Regions from separate parts of the Pseudarthrobacter siccitolerans genome, predicted to be linked through region 2. Evidence: predicted binding sites of a transcription regulator. Region 2 holds the regulator's gene; each other region holds the start of a gene.
The links. The regulator LexA, encoded in region 2, represses DNA repair genes until DNA is damaged. The targets are predictions, from matches to a motif close to TCGAACANNTGTTCGA.

Region 1 (2,262 bases), on a different contig from region 2:
TGAAGATCCCCATCACGTTCAGGCGCCTGGTCAGCCGTCCGGCGATGCCCCACACCTCCTCCACGGACAGCCGGCCCAGCAACGCCACCCGCTCCGGTGCGGGGACGGAGTCCCAGTGGCATACCCCGGCAAAGGCCTTGTTGTTCTTCGCCCACTTGTTGGCCAGCTTCGCCAACGTCTTCGTCGGCCCGATGCCCACACAGACCGGAACGCCAACGTTCCGCCGGACCGCGGCCTTCATGGACCGGCCCATCGCCGCCAGCTCGGCCGGGGTGCCTTTGACGCCGAGGAATGCCTCGTCGATGCTGTAGACCTCCAGCCAGGCCGAATACCGGCCCAACAACTCCATCACCCGGGCACTGATGTCCCCGTACAGCTCGTAGTTGCTGGACAGCGCGACCAGGCCCCATTCCTTCGCCCGCGGGGCGAGCTTAAACCACGGCTCACCCATGGCGATGCCCAGGGCTTTGGCCTCGGGGGAGCGGGTGACCGCGCACCCATCGTTGTTGGACAGCACGATCACGGGTTTGCCTTCCAGGGAAGGGTCAAACGCCCGCTCCGCGGAGGCGTAGAAGCAGTTCACGTCCACGTGCGCGATCTGGGGCATGTGCCGCATCAACGCCGGCTTAGACATTGCCCGGTCCTAAACGTGGTGGAGGCATCGGGTTGCGACGCCCCAAATAGTCAGGTCGGACAGGGCCGGCACTTCAATGTCCGGGTAGGCCGGGTTCTCCGCCTGCAGCACCACCCCTGTCGGGGTGATCCGCAGCCGCTTGATTGTCAGCTCCCCGTCCAGGACCGCGACAACCACGCACCCGTCGTGCGGTTCCAGCGCCCGGTTCACGATCAGCTCGTCCCCGTCGCTGATCCCGGCGCCCTCCATGGACTCCCCGGACACCCGCACGACGTAGGTGCTCGTGACGTCCTTGATCAGGTGCGCGTTCAGGTCGAGCCGGCCATCAAAGTAGTCCTGTGCCGGCGACGGGAACCCTGCCGCTACCGGCACCGGAGAGACCAGCACCGACAACAACGAAACGCCCGCATCTATCACACGGGGACCGACAATAACGCCCACAACACACCTTTATTCGAATATATGTTCGATTAGGTAATCATACGCGCTAGGTCTGTCAGAGGTCGCCAAAGAGGTCCGGGTTATACCCAATGGGGACAGCTTTGAGCTGTGCGGAGGGCTCCACCTGTCCGCCAGTGGGCATAACCCGTCCCCTCAAGCCCTGGGTTCCGCTGCGCTCCACCCAGAAACCGGTCTTGCGCTGCGCTCCGGCCTGCTAAAAGCCTTGTTTTTGCCTTACATGTGGCTGGGTTTTTCTCCGTACAAGGCCACTGATCGTAGCCGTCCGGGGGCCCGACCCCTCAACCCGCGCGCCCGACCAGGGCCACGCGGTCGCTGCGCTCCCTTATTTCGTGGCCCTTCCCGGCCGCTCTTCGGGGTTGACGGCCCACCCTCGACCGGCTGCGACCGTGGGGCCTCGCACGGCGGGGCAGGAAGGAGGTGGCTACATGAGCATCGACGAACTGATCAAGCTCGCGACTTCGGTCGTGAGCCTGCTGACAGCTGTCATCGCTCTGCTTTCCACGCGGAACGCGCTCTTAACGAGCAAACGCTCCCGAGCGGTCACTCAGAAGCGTAAGCGTAAAGCAAGGAAGGTGTAGCTACTGAAATCCGGTGGTCGTGACCGCAAGGGTTGCGGCCACCGGGCTCCTTCTTAGCCTAGGTTGAACTCAACGATAAGGAAACCCTCATGGAACCACTGACGATCGTGAATTTCGTGCTCTCGCTGGCAGCGCTCGGCGCTTCGATCACCGCCTACCGCGCCATCTCCAAGGTCCGGAAGGACCAGGAAACCTAGACGGGCGCTGGCCGGGCTGCTCGACAGGGCGGCCCGGCCCTTAGCTCGCTGGCTGCGTGCCGGGTGGTGTGTCTTCGGCGCGTATGTCGCGGAGCGTAGCGGCCAAGGCCCGCACGGTGGCAGGGTCTTCTTCCCAGCGCTTGCCGTTGCGGGAACAGGCGTGAAAGCTGGTCAACCCTGTTCCCTCAGCTGCCTGGGCGAACTCCGCCCAGGCTTCCTGCAGCTCCGCCAGATGTTCCTGCGTTAACGGTTCAGGTGCTGCCGGATCAATGATGGCTGTTGAAACAGCCGTTTCGCCGGCTGCTGCCGGGCGTCTCTTGAAAAAGCTTCGCAGCCCCATACCCCTGCCCCTCGAAATAGATGTCCCGCCAGGAGGAGAACTCCCCCCGAG
Region 2 (2,262 bases):
GTAAGGCCACGAAGGTTGTTGCGGAGGGGAAGCCGGTTCAGGCGCTCTAGCTGGTCATTCACCTGAACAGTTTAGTGCCCGTGCGGGAGACCGGAAAATGTGACGGTGCGCTGTTCGCGCTCAGCGTGCAGCTCCGCTGCGACAGTGCCTGGCGCTAGGGCGTGGGTACGTAGAGCTGTTGCCCGGGATGGACCACGCCGGCAGTCAGGTTGTTGAGCTGGACGATGTCTGCCACAACGTCACGGGCATCACGCTCCGGGTCGACGGTACCGGCTATGGCCCACAGTGACTGGCCCGGCTGTACGGTGACAGTAACCGTGGGGGTAAGGGAAAGGTCCGCCGCGGAGTCTGAGGCCTTTGCCGGCGAGTTGAAGAAGCCGGCGAGGGAGAGCAGCAACGCCGCCAGCAGGACCAGGGGGATGCCGATCAGGACGATCTTTCCGCGCCGGGTCAGGCGCAGCGGCGGCAGGGGGGCCGGGCGCGCCGGCTGCGCCATGAGTTGATGCACTGAAAGAAGCTGCGGACGTGAACCCTGTGAAGCAGATGTAGCTGACATGAACTGAGCCCTCCTGGACCTGACCGTGCTGCCCGATGTTCGCCCGGTGGCCGTCGATGTCCCCGGGACGTGGTCCTGGTTTTCGAATGGCTTGAAGCCGAGTAGAACAGATGTTCGAACTTTGCTTTCTCTGTTTTAGCACTTATCAACGAATAATGTCGAGACTCGCTAGAACAAATGTTTGAAAATGCAATGTGGCTGGCCTAGCTTGGAAGACAAGAACAACCACCTCTGAAGTTGATCAGCAGGGTCTGACAATTACGGCGGCAACTCCAGGTCCGGGCCAAACGGCAAGGGCAAACTGAAAGGCATTGGCGAATATGGCAGCAGCAGCCGCCGGGGGCAGGGCAACCTCCCAACCGAAGAAGACCGCCAAGGGCCTGACGCCGCGGCAAAAGAAAATCCTTGAAACTATCCAGCGCTCGGTCAATGACAACGGCTACCCGCCGTCCATGCGGGAAATCGGTGACACCGTGGGCCTGGCGAGCTTGTCCAGCGTTACGCACCAGCTGTCGCAGCTGGAAAAGCTCGGCTACCTTCGCCGCGACCCGAAACGGCCCCGCGCCATGGAGGTGCTGATGCCTCTGACGTTGGATGGTGGTTCAACCAAGCCGGCAACCGAGCCTTCTGTCCTGCTGCCGGGCAGCGGCAGCACGGTGACCCAACTTCCCACCGCCATGGACACTGCGATGGTTCCCCTCGTGGGCCGCATCGCCGCCGGTGGTCCCATCCTGGCCGACCAGGTGGTGGAGGATGTCCTGCCGCTGCCCCGCCAGCTCGTGGGCCAGGGGGAACTGTTTATGCTCAGGGTGGCCGGCGATTCGATGGTGGACGCAGCGATCTGCGACGGCGACTGGGTGGTGGTACGCCGCCAGGCGGACGCCGCCAACGGGGATATCGTCGCGGCGCTGCTGGACGACGAAGCCACCGTCAAGACCTTCCGTCAGCGGGACGGCCACACCTGGCTGCTGCCGCAGAACACCCAGTACGAACCCATCCTGGGCGACCACGCCACCATCATGGGCAAGGTTGTGTCGGTGCTCCGCTCGCTCTAGAAAGCGTCAGGCGTTCACCCGCAACGCGAAGGTGTTGCGCGAACCTGAAGGCCGCCGGCAGCGCGAAGGCACTCCCGGCAGCGTCAGGAGTTCTCCTGCGCCAACCGCTCAAGCGCCGCGATGGCCGTCTTCCGGTCCGTCGTGGGCCAGAAGGGCGGCAGCGCGCCGCGAAGGAAGCCTGCATAGCGTTCGGTGGCGAGCCGGGAGTCCAGTACGGCCACCACGCCCTTGTCGCCCGTCGAGCGGATCAGCCGTCCGGCTCCCTGGGCCAGGCGGATGGCAGCATGGGTGGCTGAAACGGACATAAAGCCGTTACCGCCGGCCTGCGCCACGGCGCGGGAGCGGGCCGTCATCAGTGGATCGTCCGGCCGCGGGAACGGAATCCGGTCAATGACCACCAGCCGGCAGGACCCGCCGGGAACATCCACCCCCTGCCATAGGGACATGGTGCCGAACAGGCAGGTATCGGGTTCGTCCGCAAACTGCTTCACCAGGGCCGTCATGGTGGAGTCGCCCTGGCAGAGGATGGTCATTCCCAGCTTTGGCCGCAGCGCATCGGCCGCTTCCTCAGCCGCCCGGCGGGACGAAAACAGGCACAGCGCACCGCCGCTGGATGCCCGGATCAGGGCTTCCAGTTCGGCCAGGGATTCC
Region 3 (2,262 bases), 2.9 Mb from region 2:
GGGCATGATCACCGACCGTGACATTGTGCTCAAGTGTGTTGCCGCTGGACGCGACCCACGCGAGATGATGGCCCGTGACCTCGCCTCGGGCAGGCCCTACTGGGTTGACGCCGATGCGAACGTCGACGCGGCCATCGAAATGATGGAGACCCACCAGGTCCGCCGTCTTCCGGTCATCGCCGACCACAAGTTGGTGGGGATCATCAGCCAGGGAGACATCGCCCGCAACTACTCCGAGCAGCGGATCGGCGAGCTCGTGGAGCACATCTCGGAACGCAAACCGATGAACGCCTAACCGGCAAGTTTTCCTAACCCAACGCCACGGGGTCCGCTCCGTGGCGTTAGTTATGCCCGCTCCTGGCCTTGTCCGCGGATCCCCGCCTTGAAGGTTAGGAGCCGGGGACAAGCTGAGGAATACAGGTGGCCGGCAGCGACAGGCCTATCAGTTCAGGGCAATCAGGAGCATCTGGCTGGTTCCCGGGATGCAGGTCTGCAGGATTGCACGGGGGAAACCGCCAAACACATTGATGACGTCGTTGGTGGTCCCCGGGTTGGGCACCTGCCCGCGCGCCGTCGCAGTGTAAGTCCCGTAGCCCGGGATGCTCACCGTCTCACCCACCCCGATTCCGGAGAACCGTGCCCAGCCGCCGCAGAAATCGTGCTCCGTGATGAAGAGGGAGTAGCCGTCGTTGGGGGTGAAATGGATGGGCCCGATGCAGGCATCCACCATGGACTGCCCGCCGGCTCCGGCAACGTAAATGGTCCGGACGGCAGGAGCGGCCGCAACCGGGGCGGGCGCCGGAACAACTGCTGGCGCCGGGGCCGAAACAGGACCAGGTGCAGGAGCAGGTGCCGCGATGGGTACGGCCACGGCCGGGCCGGTCAGGACCAGCGTCTGTCCGGGGATGATGATGGTGTACTGCCCCAGACCGTTCGCGGCGAGCATGGCGTTCGTGTCCACCCCGAACCGGGCCGCAATGGAACCGACGGTATCGCCGGGAACCACGTGGTACTGGTTTCCGTCGGCGGCGGGTGTGGGTGCCGGCTCAGGGGCAGGCGCGGGCTCGACGGCGGGTGGCGGCGGTGCTGCCTCCGCCGGTGCCTCCGCCGCAGGCGGGGCAGCAGCGGGCGCTTCCGCCGGCGCCTGGACAGACTCCGCAGAACCGGCACCCGCAGCATCAGCGACAGTACCCCGCGCTTGGGCCACGGCCTCGGCAACGGGAGCCGCCGCCGTCGTGGTAGCCGCTGGAGCGAGGGTGGCCGGTGCCGCAAGCGCCCCCACTCCCACTGCCGCCATAACGGCGGCGGTGGCCATCCCGGCCCAGAGTTTGTTGCTGATGGTGGGGCGGCCAGCCGTCAAGTCGGAGCGGGGGACATCGGTGGCGAAACTGCGGCTTGGAGCATCGGGAGAAGAAAGATATGGCTGGTTCATGGGTAGCCCATCGGGATTCGGTTCACCCAGGCAGCTGCAAGGCGCAGGGAGCGGGGCAGGACGGATCGGCGTGTGATGCACCGGCGGCCCAGCCTCAAGCCGGGCCGCCGCCGGCGCACGATGGAGGCGTCCGCATACCCAGAAGATACGGAAGCTCCGCGAGAAGGCGCTGCCACCCGGAAGCCACCCGGTGAAAAGGCCAGCACATGTTCGGTCCTAGGAATCCCGAGTCTAGGAAGCGCCGGAGGTGCGGGCACCAGTAATGATTACCCGAATATTTTGGGCGGGTACTTGGGAGTGCTCTCCCGGATACGCAAAACCGCTGTGGGTACTACCTGCCGCAGCAGGCCGGAATGCCAGCGGTCTTGGCGGCCCTTCAGCAGCCCCGATGTTACTCGCAGGTAACATGTAGGCATGCACCTGCTGTTGAGAACCCTCCTGCTGCTCATCACCTCGTCCCGGAGGCCACCGCTGACTGTTTGGGGCCACTCGTCGCTGCCCCTTCGCGTGCTGCCCACGGACATCGATATCGCCTTGCACGTCAACAACGGGATGTACCTGTCCCTGATGGACCTGGGCCGGTTCGACCTGATGGTCCGTAGCGGTGTGTGGAAGCGGATGCGCCGCCGCGGCTGGAGTCCGGTGGTGGCCGCAGAGACCATCTCGTTCCGCAAATCCCTTCAGTTGTGGCAGCAGTACACCATTGAAACGCGGATCATTGGCCTGGATGCCAAGGCCATCTACTTCGAGCAGCGCATGGTGGCCGACGGCGAGGTGTACGCCCGTGCCCACATCGCCACCCGGCTGGTCCACAGGGGCCGGCCCGTCAG

Region 1: a site for LexA is predicted at 1,089-1,104, ahead of QFZ36_RS20860 (LexA family protein). Genes of this name have one in related genera too.
Region 3: a site for LexA is predicted at 1,631-1,646, ahead of QFZ36_RS06935 (LysM peptidoglycan-binding domain-containing protein). Genes of this name have one in related genera too.

The regions. Positions count from the first base shown of each region.
Region 1 is NZ_JAUSXB010000002.1:66,151-68,412, reverse strand. Features, by position in the region: gene QFZ36_RS20865 (Y-family DNA polymerase) at 1-634, opposite strand, end outside; gene QFZ36_RS20860 (LexA family protein) at 644-1,075, opposite strand; gene QFZ36_RS20855 (hypothetical protein) at 1,522-1,674, shown strand; gene QFZ36_RS20850 (hypothetical protein) at 1,912-2,211, opposite strand.
Region 2 is NZ_JAUSXB010000001.1:4,390,587-4,392,848, reverse strand. Features, by position in the region: gene QFZ36_RS20375 (histidinol-phosphate transaminase) at 1-62, opposite strand, end outside; gene QFZ36_RS20370 (LysM peptidoglycan-binding domain-containing protein) at 155-496, opposite strand; gene lexA (transcriptional repressor LexA) at 877-1,611, shown strand; gene QFZ36_RS20360 (ATP-dependent DNA helicase) at 1,695-2,262, opposite strand, start outside.
Region 3 is NZ_JAUSXB010000001.1:1,466,368-1,468,629, reverse strand. Features, by position in the region: gene QFZ36_RS06940 (CBS domain-containing protein) at 1-295, shown strand, start outside; gene QFZ36_RS06935 (LysM peptidoglycan-binding domain-containing protein) at 443-1,432, opposite strand; gene QFZ36_RS06930 (acyl-CoA thioesterase) at 1,847-2,262, shown strand, end outside.